3 regions of the Uliginosibacterium flavum genome follow, and region 1 is predicted to be linked to each of the others. Evidence: predicted binding sites of a transcription regulator. Region 1 holds the regulator's gene; each other region holds the start of a gene.
The links. The regulator FliA, encoded in region 1, starts transcription of late flagellar genes. The targets are predictions, from matches to a motif close to CTAAAGTTNNNNNNNNNNNNGCCGNTA.

Region 1 (9,825 bases):
GATGAAGAGGCGGGCGATATCGCCGTCAATCTGTCGCCGCTGTCCTTGAGCGATCCGGCCTTCCTGCCGGGCGTGCAGGCCATTCTGGACAATGCCGGACGGCGTGCGCCACGCCTGTGGGCGGAGCTGTCCGAACGCGGGATTGCCGAAAACGGCGGGCTCGACGAGCTGGTCGATTTCGCAGCCGTGCTGAGTCAGCATGGCTGCAAGCTGGGGATCGAACATTTCGGTCGCCACTTTGCCGCGATGCCAAGGTTGCATGCTTTGAGTGTGGATTACCTGAAGCTGGATGGCGCCTTCGTGGCCGAGATCGAGCAGAACGAAGGCAATCAGCGCTTCGTCAAGGCGGTGGTCGATGTGGCGCGCAGCCTGGATATCCAGGTGATTGCCGAGCGCGTGGCCAGCGAAGACGAATGGCAGGCTTTGGCCTCGCTCGGCGTGGCGGGCGTGACCGGCCCGGCGGTGACGGCGCGACTGGGGTGATTTTCGCGAGTCGCGAGTCGCGAGTCGCAAGTCGGCCCGACAGCCCTTGAGGGGAGAGGATTGGGGAGAGGGTGGCGCACGAGCCGAAGCGTGAATCGGTGGCTGTTCTGGTTTTCGCAGGGCCGACCCTTCGGCAAGCTCAGGAGAGCCTTCAGTCGGCCGCCCACGCGTGGTGTGCGACTGAAGTCGCACCTACGGTGGCTGATCGCTCCGCTTGGATTGGATCATTCCCGCGCTCCGGACGAGAACGATTAAGCGTTTGGCGGGGAGCCTGTCGAGGGCCTGAAAATTTGGTGCCTGAAGAGCCTCCATGGGCGGACCTCTTCAGGTATGCCTTGTGTAGATCAATACTGGGCGAGGCTTTTCAGCCATGCCACTCTTGATGGGCCTTTCGCTTTTTGACTGTGATGTAAGAGCTTCTCCTACAAGGCTTTTGCCGCCGGCAAACATTGCCGGAAACTCCTGCCGAATTGCCGTGTTTTCCCCCGTTTGTTCCTGCGCTGGGATGCGTATTGACCAGCCAATAATGCAAGCGTGAAAGGTCCCTTTGGATGACCTTTCCTCAGGCAAGACAGGAAGCGGAGGCTCGGATCATGGTCAAGGTTAATCGGTATGTCGGCAAAACAGCGCGTGAGGCGCTGGCGGCGGTGAAGGCGGAACTCGGTCCGGACGCAGTGGTGCTGTCCAATCGCGCAGTGGAGGGCGGCATCGAGATCGTCGCGATCCCCGCGGACCAGATGGGTGAGCTCTCCGCCACCGTGCGTGAAGCGCGTACGCCGGCCCCGGTGGCCGTTCCGCAGCCTGTGCGTCCAGCGCCGACGGCCCGGCCCGCCAGCCGGCCTGCCGAGGATGACGATTTCACAGTGACTCTGGGCCAGCACATTGCCCGCATGGCCCGTGATGCGCAGCCCGCGATGCCCGCGCGTGCCAAGCCCACGCCACAGTTCGAACAGCGTCTGGAAATCCGTCCGCAGCATGAAGCGGAAGGCAGCCAGATGAGCGTGCGCAGCTTCAATCCGCCGCGCGTGCAATCCAATGGCGAGCCCTATCCCGAGTCCAGGCCTGAACCCAGGCAGACTGCGGCGCCCGCAGCGCGTCAAGCGGCGCCGTCCCGTCCGGCCGCAGCCCCTGCACCGGCAGCACGCGACGCGCACATTGAGGCGCTGGAAGCCTCGAATGCGCGTCTGGCCGATGAGCTTGGCTCGATCAAGGGTATGCTGGAACGCCAGTTGGCGGGCTTTGCCTGGAGCGAAATTTCACGCAACGCGCCGGCCCGCACCCAGATGATGAGCGAGCTGCTGGAAGCAGGTTTTTCCGCCCAGATGGCACGCAGCCTGACCGAAGAACTGGCCGGTGATCTGGCCCCGGCTGAGGCTCGGAATGCGGTCAAGAGCCGCCTGAATCGGCAGCTGAAACTGATCGATAGTGATGCAGATATCATCGAGCGCGGCGGCGTCTATGCGATTGTCGGGCCTACCGGAGTGGGCAAGACGACCACCGCCGCCAAGCTGGCAGCGCGCTGCGTGGTGCGCCACGGGGCGGACAAGCTGGCCCTGATTACCACGGACGGATACCGGATCGGCGCGCACGAGCAACTGCGCATCTATGGCCGGATTCTGGGCGTGACCGTGCATGTGGTGCGCGACGCCTCCGATCTGCGCCAGACCCTGCAGGATCTGCGCGGCAAGCACATGGTGTTGATCGACACGGTGGGCATGTGCCAGCGTGACCAGATGGTGCTGGAGCAATCCTCGATGTTGACGGCCGCAGGTTGCGTGCGTCGCCTGCTGGTGCTGAACGCCACTTCACGGGGTGATACCCTTGATGACGTGGTGCGTGCTTACGATGGCCCGGATCTTGCGGGATGCATCCTGAGCAAGGTGGATGAAGCCGCTTCGCTGGCGCCGGTACTGGATGTGGCGTTGCGCAAGGAGCTGCAGGTGTATTACGTGGCCAACGGGCAGCGGGTGCCGGAAGATCTGCACCTGCCCAATCGCAGCTACCTGATCCACCGGGCCTTGCGGGAACTGGGGGCTGATTCGGCTTTCAAGCTGGATTCAGCTGAGGCCTGTTTGCTCATGGCCGGTCAGCAGGCCGGTGGTCATGGAGCCGCACAGGCGGCAATGCGGGGAGCGCGCTAATGGATCAAGTCATGATGGATCGCAGTGCAATGGATCAGGCGGAGGGCTTGCGCCGCCTGTTTCGTGCCGCACCACCGGAAATGCTGGCAGTGCTGCCGTGTGGAACGGTGACGACACCTTGGGTGGCGAGCCAGTTGCGGGCGCGTGCCTTGGCGGGTCGGCAGGTGCTGGCGCTGGACGAATGGCAGGCCTGCGGCAATCTGGCCGATTGTCTGGGCGCGTCGCCGCGCTTTGATTTGCTGCAGGCCGTCGAAGGGCAGGTGGGGGAAGCGCAGTGCGTGCTGGAAGTGATGCCTGGGTTGCGCCTGGCGCAGGTCGGCCGGCTGGTGCGGGCGCTGGGCAGCGAACGGGTCATCACACAGCGGACCCTGGCGCAACTGCAGGGTTTGCAGGCCGGGTGCGACGAGTGGTTGCTGCTGGCGCAAGCGGGCGAAATGCAGACCTTGTCACCGCTCTTGCTGGCCGCACCGCGTCTGGCGTTGGTGGTCGATGCGCAGCCGAAGTCGGTGACGACGGCCTGGGCAAGTCTCCGTCGCGTGGCGCGCGAGGTGCCGCAGATGGCTTTCTCGATCTGCCATGCCGGTGAATACGATGCGCAGACTGAAGCGGTGTTGAGCAGCTTTTGCAAACTGGCGGCCAGTCGTCTGGGCGTGCAGGTCGAGCAGATTGGCAGTCTGGGCGAGGCGCTGGCAATGGGCAGCGACGCACGGACGGCTCTTGCAACTTTCATGCAGCGTCTGCTTCAGGTTTGCCGCAATCCTGCCGCTAAGCCTTTTGAAACCCGCTTTCCGGCTAGCCCGGCGAGCGTTCGGCTGAGCGTGCCTTAAAGTTGAAATAGAAGCCGGCAGACCTGCCTGTTCGAAGCGTCGGCGGCGGGCCGCAGCGCGAGAATGAAAACACTGCCCTGAGTCACGAAAGCTTCGGGCGGATCGCAGACCAGAAAAAAGAGAGATCACCATGTACAACGCAGCTGGAACACTCGATAAAGACCAGCTCATCACGCGCTACGCGCCGCTGGTCAAGCGCATTGCCTACCATCTGATGGCCAAACTGCCTGCCAGCGTGCAGGTGGACGACATCATCCAGAACGGCATGCTCGGCTTGCTGGACGCGATTACGCGCTATGAGGAAGGCTTGGGAGCGCAGTTTGAAACCTACGCCGTGCAACGTATCCGTGGCGCCATGCTCGATGGCCTGCGTGAAAACGACTGGCTGCCGCGCAGCCTGCGCCGTGAAATGCGCCGTATCGAAGGTGCCGTGCACACTCTGGAGCAACAGCACGGGCGTCAGCCGACCGAGCGCGAGCTGGCCAAGGTGCTGGACATGGAGCTGGGCGATTATCAGAAAATGTTGCAGGAGGCGCGCGGGTATCAGCTGGTGTACTTCGAGGATTTTGGTGACGATGATGATGACGACTTCCTTGAGCGTCACATGATCGGCGAAGCCAAGGATCCACTCTCCCTGCTTGAGGATCAGCACATGCGCAACACACTGATTCAGTCCATTGAGGATTTGCCTGAGCGCGAAAAAATGGTGATGGGTCTCTATTACGAAGAGGACATGAATTTGCGCGAGATCGGCGAGGTGCTGGGGGTGTCGGAATCTCGTGTGTGCCAGCTGCATAGCCAGGCGATTGCCCGTTTGCGTTCGCGCATCTCGGGTGGGCGCGAGGCAACGGCGCGTCGGCGTCCGCAGCGCGCGACAGCGGCCTGAGTGGTGAGCTGGGCGCACCGGGGAGAGATTGAATGCAGATGATCAGCATTGCTGGTTTGCTCATCGGCTTCCTGTCCATCGTTCTCGGGCAGGTGCTTGAAGGCGGGCATATCGGCTCGCTGGTGCAGCCCACGGCATTTCTGATCGTGATGGGCGGCACCGTTGGAGCCGTGATGGTTCAATCCCCCTGGCGCACTTTCAAGCAAGGTCTGCAAATGGCCAGTTGGGCGTTCAAACCGCCCGTTCCACGGGGTGAAGACATCATTGCAGATGTCGTTTCCTGGGGGGGGGTGGCACGTCGGGAAGGTTTGCTGGCCCTTGAGGCGCGCATTGATGCGCAGCCCGATCCCTTTGTGCGCAAGGGCTTGCAACTGCTGGTTGATGGCCTGGAGCCGGATCGTATCCGCGAGGTGATGGAGGTCGAAATCAGCGTGTGGGAAGCGGATATGAAACAGTCGGCCAAGGTCTGGGAGGCGGCTGGCGGCTATGCGCCCACCGTCGGTATTCTTGGCGCCGTGCTGGGTCTGATTCACGTGATGGAGAACCTTTCCGAGCCCTCCAAACTCGGCGCCGGGATTGCCGTGGCTTTTGTGGCCACGATCTATGGCGTGGGATCGGCCAACCTGATTTTCCTGCCTCTGGCCAAGAAGCTTCAGACCACGATTGCGCAGCTCGTACTGGTTCGCGAAATGGTCATTGATGGCTTGATCGGCATTGCCCACGGCGATAACCCGCGCCTGATCGAGAGCCGCCTGCAGAGTTACGTGCTCTGATTTCAGATGTTTGCGGAGAGCAGGCTGAAGAGCCTTGCTGCGCTTGCCTCTCTGCGATGCCTGCCTGCGCAGCGAGTGTCCGTGCGGCTCTTCAGGCAGCTTCGATTCTGAGCATTTGCCCGCGCGGCTGTGCAGCACGTCACATTGAGCTGAGAATTGTCAGGACATTTTGGCGTATTGCGGGTTACCCTGATCCCCTTTCCGTTTTTCGTCCTTTGCCACGATGAGTATCAAGTTTCGCCCCGCCCAACTCGGCGACATTCCCGCTATTGCCGCATTGCTTGCCAACCTGTTTGCTATCGAGCAGGATTTCACGCCTGATCCGGCCCGTCAGCTTGCCGGCCTCAAGCTGATGCTGCCGCGTGAAGACATCCTGATGTGGGTGGCCGAGGAGATGCTGGAGGAAGAGTCGAAAATCGTCGGATTCTGTTCGGTGCAGACCCTGATCTCTACCGCTGAGGGCAGCGTGGTTGGGCTGATTGAGGATGTAGTCGTGCCCGTTGAATGGCGTGGCGCTGGTATCGGCCGTCAGTTGCTGGAAGGCGCGGAGGCCTGGGCGCGCCGCCGCGGTTGCTCCCGTCTGCAACTGCTTGCCGACGAGGGCAATCTACCCGCGCTGGCCTTTTACGAGCGCCAGGGCTGGCAGAGGACCAGCCTGCACAACTGGCGCCGGATGCTCAGGGACTGAGCTGCAGGCGACTCAGCCTGGCGCTGCGCTTGCGCGCTTGCTTCGGCCGCTGCTTACACCGCGCTCCAGATCAGTTTGATGCCGGTGAGCAGCAAAAAAATGTAGCTCAGGCGGTAGAACAGCTTCTCGTCAATGCGCTTGTGCAGCCAGATCCCCAGATACACGCCGATAGGCGCGAGGGGCGCCAGCACCAGCGCCGTGCCGAGGTTGCGTGCGTCCAGCAGGCCAAGCTCGGCGTAGGGAATCAGCTTGGTGTAATTGACCAGCGCGAAATACAGCGTCAGGTTGGCCACCAGCACGGTCTTGTCGAGCTGTTTGGGCAGCAGGTAGATCATGATGGGCGGCCCGCCAGCGTGCGCCAGCGTGCTGGTAAAACCCGACAAGCCCGACCACCAGCCGGCGCGCAGGGCTTCCGGCAGGCGCGACGTGTCCTTGAGCTGCAGGCCGGCCAGGCGCTGCAACGCGAACAGAATCGCCAGCACCCCGATCATCTGCTCCACCGTATGCGGCGAGAGCTGGCGAAACAGCAGCCAGCCGATGAAGATGCCCGCCAGCGCGCCGGGCATCAGGCGGCGCAGCAACTTGAAATCCCAGTGCGGGTGATAGCTCCAGCTCCCCACCAGATCCATCAGACACAAAATCGGCAGCATCACGCTGGCCGCCTGCGGCACCGGAATCGCCAGCGCCATCAGCGGCACCGCCAGCACGCCGAGGCCGCCCGCGAAGCCGCCCTTGGAAATGCCGGCGAGGAGCACCGCAGGCACGGCAGCGGCATAGAACAGCGGGTTGGTGATGATGTCCATGATTGCGTCAGGAGCTGCGGGTAGGCCAGGATTGTCTGGCTTACGGGCGTATCGCGCCAGCAGAAACTGGTGGGATGCTCTCTCACGCAGGCGTTTTGAAACGATTAATCAAAAGCAAAACGATATCGGGAAACAGTGTGTGGGAGTTAGTAAACGCCTTGTTCAATCCGGGCGTGGATCAGTCCGCCGGACGATACTTTTTGACCAAAGTATCTATGCATATAGAAGTCAGCATTGAGAATCGCACAGGCTCGAATGAATGCAGTGCGGGGGTCTGATACTGGCTCGTGAGCAACACATTTCAGTGCCAAGCATTTGTCTTTGACGTGAGGTGACTCGAAAGTTAGAACGCTATTGTCTCGGGCTACTACTGTGTGAGCGAACTCATTTCGAATTTCTCTGAGGATGTGTAGATCGGAAGCTATTACCTTGCTGCACATCCCAAGCAGCCGTGCCAAATCGATTTTGGATGACAGAGTGGCGAGTGGTCCGCTGCGGCCAAAAAGTCTATCCCAGGCTTTCTTGTCTTCTTCGAGGAATGATTTGATTGCTGCCTGCATTTCCTCCTCAACCCACGCGACTCCGACGATGGCTGCGCCACGATCTGTTTGATCGTTCAACTCTGAAGTAAGCGTCATCTCTCTTTTCAGGGCCTTATCGGTAAGTTCAAAGGTATTGGGCATTTTTATTGTTGTTTCTTAAATGATTTAAATGCAAGAGTTTGTGTATTTTTGGAATGGCTTTTAAGGCGTTACGTTCTTATGTCGGAGTCCGAAGAGCCGCATCCAGCCTTGTTCTTCAAGTAGGCTTTAGCATCACCAACTTGATGTGTTCATGCTCGACCGGGCGCAGCGTCACCTGTTGGTAACGGATCAAACCACGCTTGGGGTGCTGGAAACCGCGCTCACCGCCTTGACGTTCTAGCACGTCGTGTTGTTTCCAGAACTGAGCGAAATCCGGACTGGCGGCGGAGAGTTCATCGACGAGGCGGAGCAGGGCGGGTTCGTCCAGCCGGGTGCGGCAGTCGGCGCGGAATTCGGCGGTGATGCGGCGCGCACGGATCTCCCAGTCGGCGAGGAAGGTGCGGGTCTCCGGGCGCAGGAAGACGAAGCGCAGCATGTTGGGCGGCGGGGCGTTGGCATCAAGCGGCTGGTCGAGCCAGCCGGTGAAGAGTTCGGCGGCGGCGGGGTTCCAGCCGAGGATGTCCCAGTAGCGGCCCATCAGGTAGGCGGGTACGCCGATGTCGGCGAGCAGGGTGCTCAAGAGCGGCGCTGCATCATCGTCTTCAGGCAGGCTGGCCTGCGGGTCGCGCCGGTCGGCCATCTCGAAGAGGTAGGCGCGCTCGCTGCGGGTCAGCTTGAGGCTGCGGGCCATGCGGTCCAGCACCTCGGCCGAGACATTCACCTCGCGCCCTTGCTCGATCCAGGTGTACCAGGTTGGGCTGATGCCGACGAGCTGGGCCATCTCCTCGCGGCGCAGGCCGGCGGTGCGGCGGCGGCTGCCGCTGGCAAAGCCGAAGTCGGCAGGCTGGCTGCGCGCACGCAGCACCTGCATGAACTCTCCAAGTTCCTTGCGACGGGTGTCCATATTAAAAAACTTGGAGATTGGAGATCTCTTTGGCAAGAGTTGAAAGATCTGGAAACAAAGATGAACGTTTTATCCCTGCGACAGAAAGGTCTGATCGAATCTTGTTGTAAGCACTTTCTGGAATAAGCACTCTGGCAAGAAATTCACCGCTGTCTGGATGCGTTTCTAATGGTATTCGTTGATCGTGGATCGTGTAATTTCCAAGCTGCGCCGCCATTCGCCTATCTGTTCGTGGGGCCAAGACTGAAATCGCGTGGCGATCCGAATCGTTGTTACTCGTAGTGAATGCGGCTTTTACGGAGGGGGCAACGTAGTTGTCGGTTAAGAACGGAATGTAGGGGGTTCGCGCAACGATCTGGTTTAGTTTTCCTGGATTTAGCATCCAGATGGCAGCTTGGGCGGAGTCTTGATTTTCGTCCATGACTGCAAAGAAGGACGCAACCAATAAGGATTCTGTCCAGTCGAGCAACCGAGTGGGGAGTCCATAGTGCTGCATGAGAGGCAGCCATCCAACATAGTCCGTATGCTCTGGGCAGTTGGGTGCTATCGATGGTGCTGAAAGTCTAAATAGATTTGCGAATTGAGATTCAAGAATTGCATCTTTTCTAAATGCCGATGGTGTAAGCCCCCAGTTGCTGTCCGCATGTCCTCTGAACCACGCTTGGCTTCGTTCCATACGAGCTTCGACGGAGTGGGCCGCCTCAATCAGGTCTGCCAGAGAATGAGCTTCACCAATTTCGTACATGATGTGTCCTTTCGAATGGAAGGATCCTGTTAGTGTTGATACTAGTATAAGTGCTTGCCTTGTTCGGGTATAGGCACAGGGCTAGTATCCGCTCCACAAACCGTGGCAAGTGCTGCGGAACCCAGATCCGCGCTGGCTTTTCAGCGCTCAGGCAAGGAGTAATCGCGCATGGCTCAGACCCTTTACGACAAGTTGTGGGATTCCCACGTTGTCCGTCAGGAAGAGGACGGTACCTGTCTTCTTTATATCGACCGTCACCTGATGCATGAAGTGACCAGCCCGCAAGCCTTTGAAGGCCTGCGTCTGGCCAACCGCAAGGCCTGGCGCAGCACTTCGATCGTGGCCGTGCCGGATCACAACACGCCGACGAATCACTGGGATCGCGATATCGAAGATCCGGTTTCGAAGCTGCAAGTCGATACGCTGGACGCGAACATCAAGGAATTCGGCTCGCTGATCTACTTCCCGTTCAAGCACAAGAACCAGGGCATCATCCACGTGATCGCCCCGGAAAACGGCGCGACGCTGCCGGGCATGACGGTGGTGTGCGGCGACAGCCACACGGCGACCCACGGCGCTTTCGGCGCCTTGGCGCACGGCATCGGCACCTCGGAAGTCGAGCACGTGCTGGCCACGCAAACGCTGATCCAGAAGAAGTCCAAGGCCATGTTGGTGAAGGTTGAAGGTCAATTGGGTTTGGGTGTAACGGCCAAGGATGTGGCGCTGGCCATCATCGGCAAGATCGGCACCGCTGGCGGTACGGGCTACTGCATCGAGTTCGCTGGTTCGGCGATCAAGGGTCTGTCGATGGAAGGCCGCATGACCGTATGCAATCTGGCGATTGAAGCCGGTGCGCGCGCTGGCATCATCGCTGCCGATGAAACGACCGTGG
Region 2 (9,825 bases), on a different contig from region 1:
CGCAAGGTCATCTTTTCCAACGCCCCGCGCCAATACGTCGACGCCATCCTGCGTCTCACCGGGCTGGACAAAATCATGGATGAGAGCTTCGCCGTCGAGGATCTGGGCTTTCATCCAAAACCGCAGATCCGCGCCTATCGGGCCGTACTGAAAAAGCTCAAAGTGCCCGCGCACCGCTGCATCATGGTCGAAGACACCGCCATCAACCTGCGCCCCGCCAAACAACTTGGCATGCGCACGATCTGGATTTATCGCGCCGTAAAAAAACCGCTATGGGTGGATCAACGTTTGAATTCGGCGCGGCAGATCAGGGCCTGACAAAGATCCGCTTGCGCAAGCCAGCGGGAAGGAGCCGCACAGCCACTCGTGCAGCCCTGCGGAATGCCGCAGGCCGCCTTACGCCCCTGCCCTATAGGGCAATCCGTCCAAAACCTCGATTCCATCACGCGGATTTTTCTCGCCAAACCTGACCATTCAATCTTTATGGTTATTTACCAAGGGGCGGGAAATGCGCAAAGATTTGTTCGGGGTGTTGCTGGTGTTGGCCGGGATGCAGAGTGCCCAGGCTTTGAATGCGGGGGATATTGCTTTTACGGCATTCAACGGCGATGCGGAAAATTTCGCTTTCGTGAGCTGGGTCGACATCGCAAGCGGCACAACGATCTCATTTACCGACAATGAATGGCTCAGCGCAAGCAACACTCTTAGTACCACAGAAGGAACGCTGATCTGGACAGCACTCAACAGCATTTCCGTGGGCACGGTTGTCAGCATTACGACTGACAGCAAAGGACAGAAGCAGGCATCAAGCGGCTCGGTCAGCACCGACACCAAATTCGACCTTAATGTTACGGCCGAGAGCCTTTACGCCTTTCAGGGTTCGGCAGCGGCCCCCAGCTTTCTGACTGGGCTGACGACCTATCTGGCACCAACCCCGCCTGCAACACTCACGCCGGGTGTCAACTTGCTGGCCTTACCCACCAGCACGGACTTCTCTGAATACACGGGAGCGCGCAGCGGTAAAAGCCTGGTCGAATTGCGTTCTGCCGTAAATAACTCCACGAACTGGACGGGCAACATCGGTGGCGACGGTGCGACGGTTCATCCCCTGGCCACCGTGTTTGCGCCCGTACCCGAAGCCGGCAGTGCCGCGATGCTCTTGTCCGGACTGAGCTTGCTGGGCTTCATGGTGAAACGGCGCAAGACGCTTGCCTGATCGAGCTATCAGCCCTGTCTGAAGGCGCATGCAGCATGCGTCTTCAGGCAGGCATGCCGCAAAGCCGCGCCAGATCTTATCCTGCCGGAATCCATCGTGAAAACGCTTGCCGGGCGCGCCTCCGCAAGCACTCTCACCTCAGTCCTCAGCACTCATTGCTCAGCACGCCGCCGCAGGCGGGCCGCCACACACCGCGCAATGCGGGTCACGACCATAACGCATTTCACGCCAGCGCATCGCCAGGCCATCAAGGATCAGCAAGCGGCCGACCAGGGTTTCGCCGCAGCCGACAATGAGTTTGAGCGCCTCGGCGGCCTGCATGGCACCGATGATGCCGGTGAGCGGGGCGAAGATGCCGGTGACGGCGCAGCGCATTTCGGCAACATCGTCACCCTCGGGGAAAAGGCAGTGATAGCAGGGATTTGTGCTGTTACGCAGATCAAAGACAGACACTTGCCCATCGAAACGCACCGCAGCACCGGACACCAGGGGCTTGCGGTGCTGGAAACAGGCACGGTTGATGGCGTGACGGGTGGCGAAGTTGTCGCTGCAGTCGAGCACCAGATCCACGCCGGCGACCTGCGCTGCTAGTTCATCGCCGGCCAGGCGCTGTTCAACGATGCTGACGCGGGTCAGCGGATTGACACGCGCCAGCGTGGCCTGCCCCGAAACAGCCTTGTTGTGGCCCACAGTTTCGAGCGAATGCAGGATCTGGCGCTGCAGATTGGTCAGATCCACGGTATCACCATCGCACAGGACGATTTCGCCCACGCCAGCGGCGGCCAGATACATCGCAGCGGGCGAGCCCAAACCGCCGGCGCCGACAATCAGCAGCTTGCTGGCGGCAATTGCCTCCTGCCCCTCGACGCCGATTTCAGGCAGGAGGATGTGGCGGGAATAACGCAGAAGCTGATCGTCGTTCATGGCAAGCGGCATGCTAAGAAAGGTGGCAAGTGTAGCCGCTGAACAAGAAAAAGCCCGCACGGCAGGGCCGGCGGGCTGTTGATGTTTTCCTGCACGTCAGCTACTCACACCGACCTCGGCGGCCTTGCGGCGCCGGGTTGCGGGCTTGCGACGTACTGCCCCCGGATCGAATTCGCCATCGAGCGATTTGAGCGCATCCTTGCGGGCCGCGAGGGCCATCTTGAATGCACCGTCTTCGCCGTATTTCTTGACGGAGAACTTAACCCTCTTGCGCCGCCCATCGGGCAACGGCCAAGAGGCGACCCAGAACCAGCGCTGCTTCTCTTCCGGCAGATCGCGGGTCTCTGATGCGCAATACCGGCATACACCGACAACGCCAGAACGATTGTTCTTTTTGACGATGTTGGAATACTCGCGCATGGAAAACGGTGGATATTTGGCGATCACTTCGTCCCTGAAGGACTTGGCGGCAAGAAATGATTTCTGTTTGCCGCCGTGCACGCCATCGCTGAAATGCTTGCGGAAGATCACGCCGCGCCGTTGAACGGTCACGAGCCAGCCGTGGGTACGACTGACTTCATTATCAACACGGCTGATTCCGTAGACACTGCCTCGGCTCACTTCAATCCTCCATCTGCTGTCGGGGTAACGGCGGCGATAGAGTGATTCTCGGCGAGGAATCGGAAAACTTTAGGGCTTGATACGGCAGACGCCAAAGCAAAAGTTTTTTGATCTTACGAAAACAAAGCCTGCACCCCTTCAGCAGAGCATTGCAGTGGCGGAAAAAGTCCTGGTATTCACAAGCACTCAGCCCTTGAACACCTGCCTGAAGACCCGCACAGGACGGCCTTCATCAGACAGGCATACCAGAAAGCCACGCCAGACAAGGGTCTTCAGGCGTTCTCACAGAGCAAAGCCAAACCTATCACGGATCAAGGAAGCCGCTGATCGCCCGCCACTAAGATCCGGACATCAACTTCCAACCCGACCCTGAAGGAAAAGATCATGGATTGCAGCAGCCAGAATCACGTAGACACCCATCTTTTCGACGCACGCGGCATCAGCAAGCGTTTCCGTCACTCGGCCATCTTTGGCGCGATTGAGTCGCTGGATGACGGCGAAACCATGCGCTTCATCAACGACCACGATCCTCTGCCCCTGCTGGCCCAAATCGCCACGCGCTACGGCAGTCAGGTGGTGCCGGAATACGTGGATCGCAGCGGCCCGGTGATCATCAATTTCCACATCCGCGCCCTGGCGCCCGAAACCGCCGCTGACGAAAAAGTCGGCTCCTGCGGTGGCTCAGGCGGCGACTGCTGCGGCGGACGCTGAGCTCAGCGCAGTCCAGATAAAAAAGACGCTACGGCGTCTTTTTTTACGGCACTTCTCCCTTCACAACCTCACTCCCACAGCATCTGCCCGCCCGCCTCCAGCCAGCACAGATAGGCGCGCAGGTCGAATTCGAGCTGGTGATAATCCGGCTCCATGTGGCAGCACAACTGGTAGAAGGCCTTGTCGTGATTGCGCTCCTTCATGTGCGCCAGCTCATGCACCACGATCATCCGCAGAAATTCCTCCGGCATGGTGCGGAACATCATGGCAATGCGGATTTCGCGCTTTGTCTTGAGCTTGAGCCCCTGCACGCGCGAGATGGTGGTGTGCGTGCCCAAGGCATTGCGGATCACGTGAATCTGATTGTCGTAGCTGATCCGCGCCAGCGGTGGCGTGCTGCGCAGGTAGCGGCTTTTCAGCTCGCCCACATACTCTTGCAATGCACGTTCATTGCGCACGGTGTGGGCCTTTGGGTAACGCTGATGCAAGCGCGCGCCCAGCTCGCCAGCCGCAATCAGCTGTTGCACCTGGTCGCGCAAGGCTTGCGGATAGCCGGCCAGATAGGCGACAGGCGTGGGGGGAAGAGTGGCAGACATGGCGCAATTGTACGTGGGCTCTGCCTGCCACGCCGGCAAAGGAATCTGCGATCAGTACGGATCAGCGCGCGAGCTCTTCCTTCGCAGCGCTATCCAGATACCGCTGGACGACCTGCATCGGCTTGCCCTGCGCCATCACCCGAGCCAGATCCTGAGCGGCCAGGATTTGCTGCGCACTCATGGCCTCGGCCAGCTTGCCGCGTCGCTCGTTTGCCTTGGCTCCGAGGGCAAAATTGCCGGGCTCGACCAGCGCGTACAGCGCGTAAGCCAGCACCTGATCCGCAGCTACGCCCCGCCCCGCCCCGTACATATCTGCCAGACTGAGGCAGGCACGAAAATCATCCTGATCGGCTGCCCGGCCATACCAGCGCGCGGCCTCAGCAAAATCCGGTTCAAGGCCCTGCCCTTCCTCATACATCGAACCGAGACGGTACTGCGCCTCCGCATCGCCCTGATCCGCAGCGGTGCGATACCAGCGCAGAGCCTCATGAAAATCCTGCAACACATCACTTCTGACGTCACGATAGATCCGGCCCAGCTCCGTCTGCGCCAACACATCGCCCTGCTTTGCCGCCAGCAAAAACCAGCGCAGCGCCTCTTCGTAACGCTTAGCCTGGACGTTGATTTCGCCCAGCGCGTACTGTGCCTTGACGTCACCCTGCTCAGCCGCCAGGCGATACCAGCGCGCGGCCTCCTCATCGCTCTGCGCCACACCCAAGCCATTGGCATACAAACGACCAAGATTGCGCTGCCCCTCCGCGTCCCCCTGATCCGCCGCCAGGCGATACCAGCGCTCGGCCTCGGCATAGTCCAGCAGCAGCCAGCCCTTTTCATGCTTCATGCCAAGATTGTTCTGCGCAGACGCGTCACCTTGCTCAGCCGCCAGACGATACCAGCCGACCGCTGCGGCCCGGCTCCGCCGCACACCCATTCCCTGTTCATACATGAAGCCGATGCGGCTCTGCGCGTACGCGCTACCCTGCCCCGCCGCAAGGCGATACCAGCGCAAGGCCTCTTGATAATCCTGAAGCGCGCCTTGACGATCGAGGAGATAGAAATCGCCCAAAGCCTCCTGCGCGGGCCTGTAACGCTGAGCCGCCGAACGCCGAAGCCAGCGCTCGCCCTCCTTGGCATCCTTGGGCACGCCCTGTCCCTTCAAGTACATGGCGCCCAGATTGAACTGCATGAACTTGCTGCCGGCCTGTGCCAGCGGCAGCCATTCGCGCGCGGCAGTCTGAAAATCACCCTTCTCGTAGGCGGCAGCACCCGCCTCGAAACCCGCCCATGCGGCGTTCGCCAGCAGACACAGGGCGCAGGCGGCGATCCATGTGGCGACACGGCTCATACAGATCAAGCCGTGATCAGATCAACTTTTGACATCGGAATGGCGCTCTCCATAACAATAGTTACCGCAAGCGTGGGGTCGATCACGCCTTTACCGAACTCCATAGCCTCCTGAATGGCGGACGCGAACAACAATGGCCACTCGAAAGATGACGCACAAAACTGCTTCACCAATGGCAAAAACACCGGCCAAAGTGCCTTCAGGTAATTGATCGGGATATCGGCAGGCCGATGGCCATCGGGAATGCGGGGAATACCAAAGTCGGCACGCCCGCCAGAGCTTGCTACGTGCTGAAAAATAGCATGCAGATCAGGTAGCTGCTGACAACCAAGGTGTTGCGCGGTTCCTGCGGCCAGACTCCATACTGAATACTTGGATTCAGCCAATGCCTTGTTCAGGGCATCGCCAAAATAGTACTTCTGCCCATTGTCCGTTTCAACAACCATGAACCTCGAGTTTTCGCCCTCTCCGTTCGCAAGGGCCTCGACGCGCACACTTGCTTGACAGGCATACCCAGCCAACGCGCCCAATGCTGTCAGCAAGGATTCGACGTGAACGCCTTTTTCGTCCTTCATTCCAGCCAGCAAGCGCTGAAGAACCTCTTTGCCCCCGATCTTCGCACCAATGAAAGGGTCTTCTTTGCGTCGATCTTCAATCGCACGCAGCAAAGCCAATGTCGCAGGGTGCACAGGCTCGGCTTCAGAGTGCACCGACTCGGGAAGGCTAGCTCGTTGCGCTACGTTCGGCGGCCTCGATGCGTGTTGATTCGATTTTGCTTGCTTGCTCAAAGCAGAAGAAGCTTTCTGCCTCGAAGCCACCTTCTCAGCCACTTCACCTAGCTGCCGTCTGGGCGACTCAATTCGCCAGAACATGAAAGCCGACAACAGAACACATATAACGCTCATCACTCCCGCAATACGTAACTCACCTGACAACTGACCAGGCCGACGCGAATAGGTCCCATAGTCGGACTTGGTTAAATAAATATCCGGTTTGTCTTGGCTATAGACGACATCGAGAATTTCAGGTGCCGCAATCTGCCACAGAAAACCGAGCGTTTCACGTCCGTAGTGACTATGCCCATCCACTTCATACACAAAGCTCAACTCGTAGGCCACCGCTGCGCCCGAAGAACGATTGACATCGACCTTACGGGCACTGAGCACTCTTGCCGCAGCAAACACCGGCGCCTTATTGATTGCCTCATATTTGCGAGACAGGCGAATAGGATCTTTCGCCATCCAAAAGAAGCTGATGAGAAAGATGCCAAGCAAAATCAGAACAGTCTTTTTAGATATCCTCACGCTTCGCCCCCTGAACGTCTGAACTATAAATCCGCCTCAACCAGATTGCCCTTCAACTCCATCCACGCCCGCCGACCAGAGGCTTCGCCCTTGCCCATGAGCAGATCGAAAAGCTTGTCGGTTTCGGCGACGGCGTCCTGATCCATGGTCACCGGCAGGACGCGGCGGGTGGCGCGATCCATCGCTGTTTCGCGCAGCTGGGCGGGCTGCATTTCGCCGAGGCCTTTGAAGCGGCCGATTTCGAGCTGGTCTTCGCGGAAACCTTCCTTGGCGAGGCGATCGCGGATGGATTGCAGTTCGCCGTCGTCCAGCGCATACAGACGGCGTGCCGGACGTTTCTTGCCTTGGGCCGGCACGTCAACGCGGTACAGCGGCGGCAGCGCGATATAAACGTGGCCAGCTTCGACCAGCTTGGGGAAGTGGCGCAGGAAGAGCGTCAGCAGCAGGGTCTGGATGTGCGAGCCGTCGACGTCGGCATCGGCCATGATGATGACCTTGCCATAGCGCAGATTGGCGAGCACCGAATCGGCAGCCTGCGGCGTATGCGGATCGACGCCGATGGCGACCGATACGTCGTGAATTTCGGCGTTGGCGAACAGCCGGTTCGGATCGATTTCCCAGGAGTTCTGCACCTTGCCACGCAAGGGCAAAATCGCCTGCGTTTCGCGTTCGCGGGCGAGCTTGGCCGAGCCGCCGGCGGAATCGCCTTCGACCAGATACAGCTCGTTGTCAGCGATGTTCTCAGACTCGCAATCGGCGAGCTTGCCGGGCAGCACGGCGACGCCGCTGCTTTTGCGTTTCTCGATTTTCTGCGCGTCCTTTAAACGCGACTGGGCCTGCTTGATCGCCAGTTCGGCAATGGCCTTGCCATGTTCGGCATTCTGGTTCAGCCAGGCCTCGAAGGGGTGCAGCAGCATGCTGGAGACCAGCTTCACGGCTTCGCGGCTGTTGAGCTTTTCCTTCACCTGGCCCTGAAATTGCGGATCAAGGATGCGCGCCGAGAGCACGTAGCTCATCTTGCCGCACACGTCTTCCTGCTGCAGCTTGACGCCTTTGGGCAGCAAGCTGTGGTGTTCGATGAAGCTTTTCACCGCTTCGAACACGCCGCCACGCAGACCGGACTCGTGCGTGCCGCCAGCCACGGTGGGAATCAGATTGACATAGCTTTCGCCCAGCTGCACGCCGTCAAACCAGCCGAAGGCCCAAGCCGCGCCTTCGCCGGGCGCGAAGTCTTCATCGTCGCCCGCGTATTTTTCGGCGGCATAAATCGGCACAACGGCGTCGGCGCCAGAGGTGATCTCACGCAGATAGCCCGGCAAACCTTCCTGATAGCGCCAGTCCTGCTTGGTGAAGCTGCCATCGGCCTGCTCCACTTCCAGATACACGCGCACGCCGGGCAGCAGCACGGCCTTGGACCGCAGCAGGCGCTCCAGTTCGTTCATCGGCACCTTGGGCGAATCGAAATACTTGCCGTCCGGCCACACTTTGACGCGGGTGCCGGTCTGCTTGCCGCAGCTGCCGACTTCATTGATCTGACCGATCTCGCGTCCGCCATTGGCGAAGGCGATCTCGTAGATCTTGCCCTCACGGCGCACTTCGACCTCCACGCGCAGCGACAGCGCCGTGGTCACAGCCACGCCAACGCCATGCAAACCGCCGGAAAAAGCGTAGGCCGAGTTGCCGGACTTCTTGTCGAACTTGCCGCCCGCATGCAGCGCCGTGTAGGCCAGCACCACGACCGGGATCTTTTCTTCGGGATGCAGACCGACCGGAATGCCGCGCCCGTCATCGGTCACGGTGATCGAGCCATCGCGCAGCACCAGCACATGCAGGTTCTTGGCGAAGCCACCAAGGGCCTCGTCGGCCGCGTTGTCGATGACTTCCTGAATCATGTGACACGGCGAGTCGGTGCGCGTGTACATGCCAGGGCGCTCGCGCACCGGCTCCAGGCCTTTGAGAACGCGGAAGGAGGATTCGTCGTATTGCTGCTGTGCCATGGCGGTGCGGTCAGGAGGTGGAATTCGAGGGCCGAATTCTTTCACATCGCGAGGCTTTGCAGGGTTGGATTTCAGACCTGAATCGCAAAGCCTGATCAACGGACAGGCATGCTGGAGAGCCTCATGGGGCGGACCTCCCGATCAGGTATGCTCGAAGAGCCTTGCCAGTTGGGGCTCTCCAGCCCCCTCTATACGCACGACCTTTTGCCGTGCGCTATCGCCGACCAGCAGCGTGACTGCAGACTTGGGCACGCCCAAGAACTTCGCCAGAAAAGCCAGCAGGCACGCATTGGCCTTGCCATCCACGGGCGGCGCGGCAAGGCGGACCTTCAGCGCATCGCCATGCAAGCCCGCGAATTCGGTGCGCTTGGCCCCCGGCTGCACATGCAGGGAGAGCGTCACCGAGCCATCCGGCTGGCGACGAATCGGTGCCGTATCCTTGCTCACACGAACAACAAATAGGAAAAACCGCCCTGCACCCGACTGAGCACATACAGCAGGATCTGCAAAAGCAGCAGCAGCAAGATGGGCGACAGATCCACGCCGGAAATCGGTGGCAGGATGCGCCGGAACGGCGTCAGAAAGGGTCGCGTCAGCGCATTGATCGGCCCGGCAAACGGTGAATACGGATTCACCCAGGAAATGACCGCGCCCAAGATCACCACCCCGAGCAACAAATACAGGGCCGAGCGCAGCAACTCAAAGCCCCCAATACTCAGAATACCCAACAAGACCGATACGGGCTGGCCAAGGCGGTGACCGCTCAGCAGCGCCAGAATCAAGGCCAGCAGTGCCTGCAGCAACCAGGCCGGCAGCAGCACACTCAGCTCCAGCTTGCCAACGCTCGGCACGATCCGCTGAAAAGGCAGCACAGCCCAATTCGTCGTAGTCAGCACAAACTGCCCCAGCTGGGTGATGAAGGAAATGCGCATGAAGCGCATGGCCACGCGCACCAGCAAAAGCATCGTAAAGAACCCGAATACCGCTTTCAGGATCATTGCCAGAATTTCGATCAGCATTTTATTTCCTCAAGCGTTGTCATTGCCAAGCTGCTCGCCCATCTCCGCCCCACGTGCTGCTGCGGCACTCAACGCACGCTGAATCACGGCGG
Region 3 (9,825 bases), on a different contig from region 1:
GTGCGTGTCCGGATTGCGCCTGGATTGCCTCGGGCAATCATCCTGACTATTTTTGCGTGGTGCCTGCGGCGGACCTGGCTGCGGAAGAAAGCGAAGATGGCGAAAGCGCCGAGCCTGCGAAGAAGGAAAAGGCCAAGTCCACCCAGATCCTGATTGATCAGGTGCGTGCCCTGCAGGCTTCGCTGGAGGTTGGTGCCGTGGGGCATGCCGGCGGGCGACGGATGGTGATCATTGATCCAGCCGAGGCGATGAATCTGGCTGCTGCCAATGCGCTGCTCAAGGCGCTTGAGGAGCCGACTGGCAGTACGGTGTATCTAATGCTAAGCAATGCGCCGCGGCGTTTGCTGCCAACCATCCGCAGTCGCTGTCAGGTGCTCGATTTTCCGCGCCCCAGTCCACAGCAGGCGGCAGTTTGGATGAAGCAGCAGGGCATCAGTAATCTGGCGTTGCTGGGTTTTGCCAGCGGTTTGCCGCTGGCTGCGCGCGTGTATGCCAAAGGCGTTCTGGCGGATGCGCGCAAGCAATTTGCCAGCGATCTCGCAAATCTCGCCGGTCGAGATCCACTCAAGCTGGCCGCCGATTGGGAAAGCCGTCTGAAGGCCAAGGGTGCGCAGGAGGCGGGCTTTACCATGCCGATCCTGATTGCCTGGTTGCAACGCTGGCTCAGTGATGGTGCGCGTGTCGCCGAAGGTGGCTCGGCCCGATTTTTCAGTGATTACACAAGCGAACTGACTCGCCAGGCGCTGGGGCGTGGCGAAGCCTGGTTGGCGGCATATCGCGAGATTGAGGCGCATCGGCGCATGGCCAGCCATCCGCTGAATGCGCGATTATTCCTCGAAGAACTCTTGCTGACAGTCTTCCGGCGCATTGCCATTCGCTGATTTGTCGTATTTCTCCAACGCAAGACGCCCGCCAAATGGGCTTTGAGCGCAGAAATGGGCGTCTTCGCTGCATAGCCGCTTGACCAATCAAATGGGGCTTGTTATAAAACTTGCCGCAGACAAGATATGCCGTTGAGACAGTACTGGCGCTTGATTGCATCGCTTGCATTTATTCAAGGCTTGATAACACTGAGGGGGTTGTTGTGAACAAATCCGAACTGGTTGAAGTCATCGCGAAACAGGCAGAAATTTCCAAGGCTGCAGCGGGCCGTGCTCTGGATGCAGCCATCGCTGCAATCAAGCAATCGTTGAAAAAGAATAATGACGTTACGTTGGTCGGTTTCGGCACCTTCTCGGTCGGCAAACGCGCCGCCCGGAACGGTCGCAATCCGCGCACCGGTGCAACGATCAAGATCAAGGCCGCCAAGGTGCCGAAGTTTCGCCCTGGCAAAGCTTTGAAAGATGCGGTAAACTAATCGGCTTTCCTAGGCGCGGTAGCGTACTGGTCGGGGGCGCTTAGCTCAGTTGGTAGAGCGTCTCCCTTACACGGAGAATGTCGGCGGTTCGAGCCCGTCAGCGCCCACCAGAAACCTGCAGTTTGCCTGGAATTAGTGGAGTGGTAGTTCAGTCGGTTAGAATACCGGCCTGTCACGCCGGGGGTCGCGGGTTCGAGTCCCGTCCACTCCGCCAGAATGTAAAAAGGCGAACGAGAGTTCGCTTTTTTCATATCAAAATTACCAATAATGGTCGCTCATCATGTTTGATGTTGTTCGCAATAACCCCAAAATTGCTCAAATAATCTTGGGCGTTCTCACGATTCCTCTTGCCTTGTTTGGTATTGAGTCCTACTTCAGCAACCGTGGCGGCAATGACGTTGCTGCGCGCGTAGGCTCGGTGGATATTGTCAGCCAACAGCTTGATGCCGCCGTCCGTGATCAGGAAGGTGCGTTGCGTGAGCAGATGGGCGCCGCGTTTGATCGTTCCGTGCTTGAATCGCCTGAGTTCCGCAACAACGTGCTGGATCGTCTGATCAATGAGGCTGCGGTCAAGACCACGATCCGCGAGAGCAAGATGGTGGTGCCTGATAGCCAGGTGCAGGCTTTCATCAAGGCCCGTCCAGAATTCCAGGAAAACGGTCAGTTTTCCTTGCGTTTGTATGATTCGATGATTGCCATGCAGGGCAAAACGCGCGACGGCTTCCAGCAGCAGGTACGGGAAAGCATTGCCCAGAACCAGCTTCTGGCGCCAGTGGTGCAGTCTGCGGTGACGCCGCAGGCTACGGCTGAGCGCTGGATCGCGCTGGACAACGAAGAGCGCACGATTTCCGAACTGGTGTTTGATGCCAAGAGCCTGATGGCTGGCGTGAAGCTGTCACCGGATGCGGCCAAGGCTTACTATGATGCCAATCAGGCCCAGTTCCAGTTGGCCGAGCAAGTGAAGCTTGAGTACGTGCAATTGAGTACTGCCGAGATTGCCAAAAAGATCCAGGTGAGCGACGAAGATGCGCGCAACTGGTACAAGGAAAATATCAAGAGCCTTGAGCAAGCGCAGAAGCGTCGTGCCAGCCACATTCTGGTGCAGGTGGATGCTGCAGCGAAAGCGGACGTAAAAGCCGCCGCGCGCAAGAAGGCTGAAGAGCTGCTGGCGAAGGTGAAGGCGGCTCCAGGCAAGTTTGCAGCGATTGCCAAGGAAAGTTCAGACGACAAAGGTTCGGCTGAAAAGGGTGGTGATCTGGGCTCGTTCGCTTACGGCGATATGGTCAAGGAGTTCTCCGATGCGGCCTATGCCCTGAACGAGAAAGAAATCTCGGGTGTGGTCGAGTCCGAGTTTGGTTATCACATCATCATGTTGACCGAGGCGGCCAAGACCAAGAGCTTTGAAGATAGCAAGGCAGAGGCTGTTGAGGGTGCTCGCCAGCAAGCCGCCACAAAACGTTTCACCGAGCTGGCTGATCAGTTCAGCAATCTGGTGAATGATCAGCCCGACTCACTGAAGCCTGTGTCCGAGAAATTGTCGCTGACGCTGGTGCAGACTGATTGGCTGTCGCGTAGCGCATTGCCGGCCGGCGTGCTGCAGGATCCGAAGTTGCAGGCCGTTTTGTTCTCCAGTGATTCGATTGCCAATCGCCTGAATACTGAGGCGGTGGCGCTGGGTGAGAACGTAATTGTTTCGGCCCGGATTGTTGAGTACAAACCTGCCAGCGTGAAACCGTTGGAGCAAGTTGCCGCCGAAGTGGAGGCTTTTGCGAAGGCGGAAGAAGCCGCAAAGCTGGCCAAGTCAAATGGTGAAGCCGCGCTGGCTAAGTTGACGGCTGGTGAAGCTTTGACCGCGGCGTCGTGGAAAGCTGCTCGTGCAGTGAAGCGTTCTACGGCGGGCTTGAGCGGCGAGGCCCGCAAGGCGGTGTTCGGCGCAAAGACCGATAAATTCCCGGCTTACGCTGGCATCGTTCGCAATCAGGATTATGTGATCTATCGGATTGATTCAGTTAGTGCTCCGAAAGTGGCGGATGACGCAGCGCGGATCAAGGATATTCGTCAGCGTTATGCCATGGCATTGGGTGAAGAGGATCTGCGTGCGTACATCAGTGGCGTGCGGGCGCGTCTGGGTGTCAAAATCACCGAAGTCAAAAAGTAAGCCAGCCTAATTCAATGCAAAGCGGGCGCGGTGTGTAAACACCGCGCCCGTTGCTGTTTACGTTTGCCGAGTTGATGGAGGGGAATGCTGGAGCTCGGCTTAAGCTCCGGGTGCTTTTGTCCGTAAACAATGGGAGAGTTTCCGTTTTTCCTTTGCCGGAGTGTGTATGGCCCGTCGTCGCCAGGAAGAAGAGCACGAAAACCACGAACGCTGGATGGTGTCCTATGCGGACTTCATTACCTTGCTGTTTGCTTTTTTTGTAGTGATGTATTCGATCAGCTCGGTGAACGAAGGCAAGTATCGCGTGCTCTCCAGTTCAATGGTGAATGCCTTTCGCAGCGCCACCAATGAGCAGGGCGTGGCGATGGTGACGCCGACGCTGGCGAGTGGCTCGCCGATTGTTCAGGTTATCTCGCGTCAGCCTAAAGCAAACCCCGAAGTAGAGGCCAAGCGCACCGAATTTCGCCAGAAAATGCGCAGCATGGCTGAGGAGGTCAAGCGTGTGCTTGAGCCGATGGTGGCGGGCGGGCAGGTGCGGGTGACGGAGGGCGTTAACGGGATTTCCATCGAGATCAATGCCAGTGCCTTGTTCAAGCCTGGTGAGGCGCAACTGGGGATTGATGCGCAACGCGCTTTGAAAGCCGTCGCGGAGGTGATTGCGGCCGGTGATTTTCCGATCAAGATCGAAGGGCATACCGATACCTTGCCGATCAGTACCGCTTTTTTTCCGTCGAATTGGGAGTTGTCAGCGGTGCGCGCATCGTCGGTGGTGCGCCTGTTTGTCGAGTCTGGCGTCGCGCCGGGGCGCATGACGGCCGCCGGTTACAGCGATCAACGCCCGGTGGCCGACAACGCTACGGCGGATGGACGCTCGCGCAATCGGCGCGTCACGATCCAGGTCGAGTCCATGTCGCCAGAGGTGGCTAACGCACCTTCTACAACAACCGAAGTCAGTGTTAATCCGCAAATGCGCAATGTGGATGGTGCGTTGGGAACGCCAGAGAATACCCGTTTGGCGCCGCGTGAGGAGGTGGGCGGCACTCCTTGAGGAATTAGAGCTTGAAGCCGCACGGCTCCGGCTCGGGAGGCCTTTGGCGCTGCGTCTCGCTTTGCGGCCAAAGAGCCACGACGATGGCCGCTGACCGTATGTCAACAGACGCCAGAGTTATCTGTCTGGAGACGCTTGCTGAACGTGTGTTTGCAGAGATGCCTGCTGCCAAGGCACATAGGTATTGGGTGTGCAGGTGGATTGCTTGCAGAGCAAGTCTGCGTGCGGGTCTTCGGGTGATGCTTGGTCAGGTTAATAGCTGCCGAGCAGGCGAGAGCCCGGGCGGGTGCGCGATGATCCGTCTGGCCCGTATACGGTGGGCTGGTCAGAGTGGGCCATCAGTATGGCCAGTGCCTGGTGGTTCTGGGACAGGCGTGCAGTGATGTGCGCGCCATTTTCCTGATTGAGTTGCTGCGCCCGGGTGGCTGCGGCCAGATAGCTGGCCCAGATCTGTTGCCCGTCCTTGCCGACCAGGGTTTCGACGCCGGTTTTGTCGTTCGGCAGGCCAGCCTGGTGCAGCACGCTGGTGCGACCGTCACCGAGTTGCTGGAGCTGGCGGGCAAAACGGGATTTTTGCTCGGAAAGAGCAAAAAGCGGCTCTACGTCATGCCCGGCCAGCACATCGCGCTCCTGTTCCAGAAGCGCGATGAATTCATTGACTTGCTGCGTTTCCGCAGCAAGCAATGTGAGCAGGCGCTGACGCAGCGCGCTTCGATCAGGAATCGTCACGCGCTACGCGGCTGCGCAGCCAGCATCTGGCGCACGCTGTTGATCAGCCCGTCGGCTACTTTTTCCGGATTGACCCGGAACTGGCCTTGCGAGATCGCACTCTTGATCTCCTCGACCTTGCCGCTGTCGACCACCGGTGTTTCGGCGATGACTTTTTCGAGCTGCTGCAGGTGGCTGGACAGCGAGGAGAGCTGGACTTTCGACCCGCTCGCGGCGCTGGAACTGGTTGTCGCCTCACGTGCGGGGCGAGTTTTGGTCTCGCTGCCCACAGCTCCGGGTGACTTGATTGTGTTTTCGATTTTCACGGCGTTTCCCTTTGGCTCAAGGTATGCGTGATACCTGCGAGGCCTGTTTTTGTATAAGGCATTCGCGATGCCACACTTGGCTTATCGGAGGATACAGCAAAAACTTTAGGGGTTTTTGCCGTGCCTGACAACCAGCCATGCCTTATGCAACGGCCTGTCGGGAGATTTCTTGAGAAGTTTGGCGATGAGTGGTGGGTGGCGCACTCAGTTGCGTACCTCCACCCAACCCTGCGCCCGCGCGATGCCACTGACGATATTGCCGTTCGCCAGGCGCACGCGCACGCTCTGGCCGGCACTGGCGGCGGCCAGCGCCTGGCCTTCGTTGCTGACGGAAAAACCCGTGCCTTGTGTGATGACTTTCACCATCTGACCTGCCTGAATCACGGCGGAGGGCCGCAGCAGGGTGGCTTGCAGTGGCCGCTCAGCGGCAATGGCGGTGCGCGCGATCTGGCCGACGGCTGCCGCATCGGCCAGCAGCAGATCGGCCGCTTGGGCTGTGAGTTCTCCCTGAACGATCTTGATGTCGTCAGCAGCGAGGCTCTGGCCGTTGGCGATGGGTCGGGCGGCGACCAGATAGGCACCATCGACGCGCACCCGGGCGCTTGCGTACAGCGAGAAATTACCACCTGAGCTGCAGCGCAGTCCCACCGAGACACGTCCCCAGGCGCGTGCGCCTGCGGGCAGGAAGGCTTGCCAGTGTGTACAGGCGCCATAACGCTCGGCCTCGGGCAGCCTGCCGACTTCGATGCTGACCTGACCCGGCGCGCTGGCGCTTTGCGCGCGCAGGAAGTCTTCGATCGTACGTGACATCTTGTCCTGCGCTGGCGTGGTGGCCGGGGCGGCCGTCGCGGCAAGGCCAGGGAGCAGCAGGAAGATGAAGAGGAGGGCGCGCATGGCAGGGGGCGTGAGGCGTGAATGTTCGTGGGTGACATCCCGATTGAAACACTTCGGTCTGTCGGTTCAAGCGTCAAACAGCGATGGGTGTGCAGGTCTATTCGAGCGCTTGTCCGCGTACCGGCAAACATTGCCGCCCGGCGCTTGCCGACTGCCGGGAATGCAGGTGGTTTTGCCGCTTTATCGGCCGCTGAACGCTCTGTTGCGGGGCTTACGATGCTGGCACAGAAGCTGCAATGAATCCGTCGAACACCCACGTATTTGTACTCGCCAGGGATCGACGGCCATGTTTGAAGAACTCTTGAACGGAGTGGAAGAAATGAACGTCCAACTCGACAATGCCCTGCGCTTTCATCAGACCGCCTTGAATCTGCGTGCTCAGCGCCAGGAAGTGATCGCGGCCAACATCGCGAATGCGGATACCCCGAATTTCAAGGCGCGTGACATCGAATTCGGCAGCGCCCTTAGCGGTGCTCTGCAAGGTCGGGTGGGGCGGCCGATTGCACTGAGCACGACTTCCGCGCGGCATTTGAATGCCAGCGGCGTGGCGACTAGCCCCCAGCTGATGTATCGCGGCGAAGAGCAATCCAGCGTTGATGGCAATACCGTGAATATGGACACCGAGCGTGCCTCCTTCGCCGAAAACGCGGTGCACTACGAAGCCAGTCTGACGTTTATCAGCGGCATGCTGAAAACGATGCAGCAAGCCGTGGCCGGTTAATAGGGAGCGCTGTCATGAGTATGCTTAACGTCTTCAATATCGCCGGCTCCGCGCTCAATGCGCAGTCCGTGCGCCTGAACACCACGGCCAGCAATATGGCCAATGCCGAGAGTGCAGTGGGCGCTGACGGCTTGCCTTATAAAGCCAAGCAGGTTGTGTTTCAGGCCGTGCAGATGGGGCCGAGCGGGCAGGGCGTACGTGTCCAGCAGGTGGTGGAAAGCGCCGCACCGGGCCGCATGGCCTACGACCCGAAGAGCCCTGCCGCCAATGCAGAAGGCTACGTCACGATGTCCAATGTGGATGTCGTCGAAGAGATGGTAAACATGATTTCCGCTTCGCGTGCCTACCAGACCAACGCCGAAGTAATGACGACCGCCAAAACCCTGATGCAGCGCACGATCGCGCTGGGTCAGGGCTGATGAAGCAGAGCAGGAGAGAGTGAAATGACAACGACAAGCACCGTGAATGATCCCACACAAGCGATCTATACATCCTTGAACGGGAGCGGGACCAAAAAAACCACCTCTTCTGCCGATGATCAGCAAAACCGTTTTCTCAAGCTGCTGACCACACAGCTCAAGAATCAGGATCCGCTCAATCCGATGGACAACGCCCAGACGACTTCGCAGCTCGCCCAGATCAGCACGGTGGACGGGATTACCCAGCTGAACGCCACGCTCAAGACGCTGATGGGAAGCTATCAGTCCAGCGAGGCGCTGCAGGCTGCAGGCCTGGTCGGGCATACCGTACTGGTGCCGGGTAGCGGACTTCAGGTGGTGAGCGGATTGGCTGCTGGTGGCGTGCAGCTCGATTCAGCGGCCAGCAAGGTGAGCGTGACGATCACTGACAAGAATGGTCTGGAGATGAAGCGCATAGACTTGGGCGCGCTGGATGCCGGTACGCATGAGTTCGTGTGGGACGGTAAAAACGCAAATGGCACGACTGTTGCAGATGGAGAGTACAAGATCACGGTAACGGCCACTCAAGGTGATACCAAGGTAGGTGCCAGTGCGTTGCAGTTGGCTGCGGTCAACGGAGTAGTGACCGGCGGAAGTGAAATCCAGGTGGATGTCGGCAGCCTGGGTCGTGTGTCGATGAGCGATATCAAGCTCATTTTGTAACCGGGAGCAGAATCATGGCATTCCAGCAAGGTCTCAGCGGACTCAATGCTTCATCCAAGGCACTTGATGTCATCAGCAATAACGTCGCCAACGCCACCAACGTCGGCTTCAAACTCTCCGGCACACAATTTACGGATGTCTATGCGGCGGCGCTGAATGGCGCTTCGGCGGGTTTGCAGATCGGTATCGGGACACAGATCGGTCAGGTATCCCAGGTCTTCAATCAGGGCAACATTACCCCGACCAACAATCCGCTGGATGTTGCCATCAACGGTGCCGGATTTTTCCGCATGGACAATGGCGGCTCCGTGGCTTATACGCGCAACGGCCAGTTTCAAGTCGACAAGAATGGTTACATCGTCAATACGCAGGGTTACCAGCTGACAGGCTACCCGGCCAGTGCAACCGGCACGATCCTGCCGGCCAGCCCCAGCGCGATTTATATCGATACTGCGGATCTGATGCCGGCTCAGACTACCGAGATCGCCATGGGGCTCAATCTTGATTCCCGCAGCACGGTGCCTGCCAATGCCTGGGTTGCCGCCAGTGCCAATCCGGATCCGAGCACGTACAACTCTTCAACCTCGGCGACCATCTACGACAGCCTCGGAAATTCGCACATCATGACGATGTATTTCCGTACGGCGGGGGCCGGAAACTGGAGCATGTACACGCAGCTGGATGGTGGCGCAACCACTGCCGCAGCGACGCCGGTGACGTTTTCGACGACTGGGCAATTGACGACGGCAATGCCGCTGACCGTCGCTGGTCTGGCGGTTACGACGGGTGCGGTTTCACCTTTCAGCGTCTCACTTGATTTCACTTCCAGTACCCAGTACGGCAGTTCTTTCGGGGTGAATAAACAATCCCAGGATGGTTTTGCCTCTGGACGCCTGTCTGGGATTACGGTGGGCAATGACGGGGTTATTCAAGGTCGTTACAGCAATGGCCAAACCCGCAATCTGGGTCAGGTGGTACTGGCCAACTTCGCCAACCCGCAGGGGCTCATCTCTCTGGGCAACAACCTGTGGGGCGAATCACCACGCTCCGGCCAGCCTCTGGTCGGCGCGCCGCAGACAGGCAGTCTCGGGCAGCTGACAGCAGGTTCGGTCGAAGAGTCCAACGTCGATCTGACCGCAGAGCTGGTCAATATGATCACCGCGCAGCGTAACTATCAGGCCAACGCACAGTCGATCAAGACGCAGGATCAGATCATGCAGACGCTGGTGAATCTGCGCTGATAACGCTTGAAGCCTAGAGGCCGAGGATCATGGACAAGCTGATCTACACCGCAATGACCGGGGCCAAGGCCACGATGGGCCAGCAGGCCGCCGTGGCGCATAACCTGGCGAATGTTTCCACATCCGGCTTTCGCTCCGAACTGCACCGCCTGCGCGCGGTGCAGGTGCAATCGCAAGCCTTGCCTACGCGCGCATTCGCGGTGGATGCCACCGTGGGCAGCGACTTTACTTCCGGGCCGATGCAGAAAACC

Region 2: ABXR19_RS18065 (AP2 domain-containing protein) is a predicted target of FliA. The motif match lies at 2,808-2,834, and genes of this name have one in related genera.
Region 3: motD (flagellar motor protein MotD) is a predicted target of FliA. The motif match lies at 3,614-3,640, and genes of this name have one in related genera.

The regions. Positions count from the first base shown of each region.
Region 1 is NZ_JBEWZI010000004.1:186,827-196,651, reverse strand. Features, by position in the region: gene ABXR19_RS05780 (bifunctional diguanylate cyclase/phosphodiesterase) at 1-483, shown strand, start outside; gene flhF (flagellar biosynthesis GTPase FlhF) at 1,077-2,624, shown strand; gene ABXR19_RS05770 (hypothetical protein) at 2,636-3,451, shown strand; gene ABXR19_RS05765 (RNA polymerase sigma factor FliA) at 3,582-4,337, shown strand; gene ABXR19_RS05760 (flagellar motor protein) at 4,370-5,110, shown strand; gene ABXR19_RS05755 (GNAT family N-acetyltransferase) at 5,334-5,798, shown strand; gene ABXR19_RS05750 (sulfite exporter TauE/SafE family protein) at 5,852-6,601, opposite strand; gene ABXR19_RS05745 (hypothetical protein) at 6,748-7,284, opposite strand; gene ABXR19_RS05740 (helix-turn-helix transcriptional regulator) at 7,400-8,188, opposite strand; gene ABXR19_RS05735 (FRG domain-containing protein) at 8,190-8,933, opposite strand; gene leuC (3-isopropylmalate dehydratase large subunit) at 9,102-9,825, shown strand, end outside.
Region 2 is NZ_JBEWZI010000028.1:776-10,600, forward strand. Features, by position in the region: gene ABXR19_RS18050 (pyrimidine 5'-nucleotidase) at 1-318, shown strand, start outside; gene ABXR19_RS18055 (PEP-CTERM sorting domain-containing protein) at 530-1,216, shown strand; gene ABXR19_RS18060 (HesA/MoeB/ThiF family protein) at 1,376-2,140, opposite strand; gene ABXR19_RS18065 (AP2 domain-containing protein) at 2,237-2,761, opposite strand; gene ABXR19_RS18070 (DUF2249 domain-containing protein) at 3,146-3,472, shown strand; gene ABXR19_RS18075 (M48 metallopeptidase family protein) at 3,541-4,068, opposite strand; gene ABXR19_RS18080 (SEL1-like repeat protein) at 4,130-5,413, opposite strand; gene ABXR19_RS18085 (hypothetical protein) at 5,419-6,717, opposite strand; gene ABXR19_RS18090 (DNA topoisomerase IV subunit B) at 6,741-8,714, opposite strand; gene ABXR19_RS18095 (DUF167 domain-containing protein) at 8,856-9,161, opposite strand; gene ABXR19_RS18100 (YggT family protein) at 9,158-9,733, opposite strand; gene proC (pyrroline-5-carboxylate reductase) at 9,743-9,825, opposite strand, start outside.
Region 3 is NZ_JBEWZI010000001.1:43,328-53,152, reverse strand. Features, by position in the region: gene holB (DNA polymerase III subunit delta') at 1-881, shown strand, start outside; gene ABXR19_RS00250 (HU family DNA-binding protein) at 1,085-1,357, shown strand; tRNA gene ABXR19_RS00245 (tRNA-Val) at 1,392-1,467, shown strand; tRNA gene ABXR19_RS00240 (tRNA-Asp) at 1,495-1,571, shown strand; gene ABXR19_RS00235 (SurA N-terminal domain-containing protein) at 1,638-3,515, shown strand; gene motD (flagellar motor protein MotD) at 3,682-4,563, shown strand; gene ABXR19_RS00225 (flagella synthesis protein FlgN) at 4,816-5,292, opposite strand; gene flgM (flagellar biosynthesis anti-sigma factor FlgM) at 5,289-5,597, opposite strand; gene flgA (flagellar basal body P-ring formation chaperone FlgA) at 5,802-6,491, opposite strand; gene flgB (flagellar basal body rod protein FlgB) at 6,811-7,212, shown strand; gene flgC (flagellar basal body rod protein FlgC) at 7,227-7,631, shown strand; gene ABXR19_RS00200 (flagellar hook assembly protein FlgD) at 7,656-8,333, shown strand; gene flgE (flagellar hook protein FlgE) at 8,348-9,574, shown strand; gene flgF (flagellar basal-body rod protein FlgF) at 9,604-9,825, shown strand, end outside.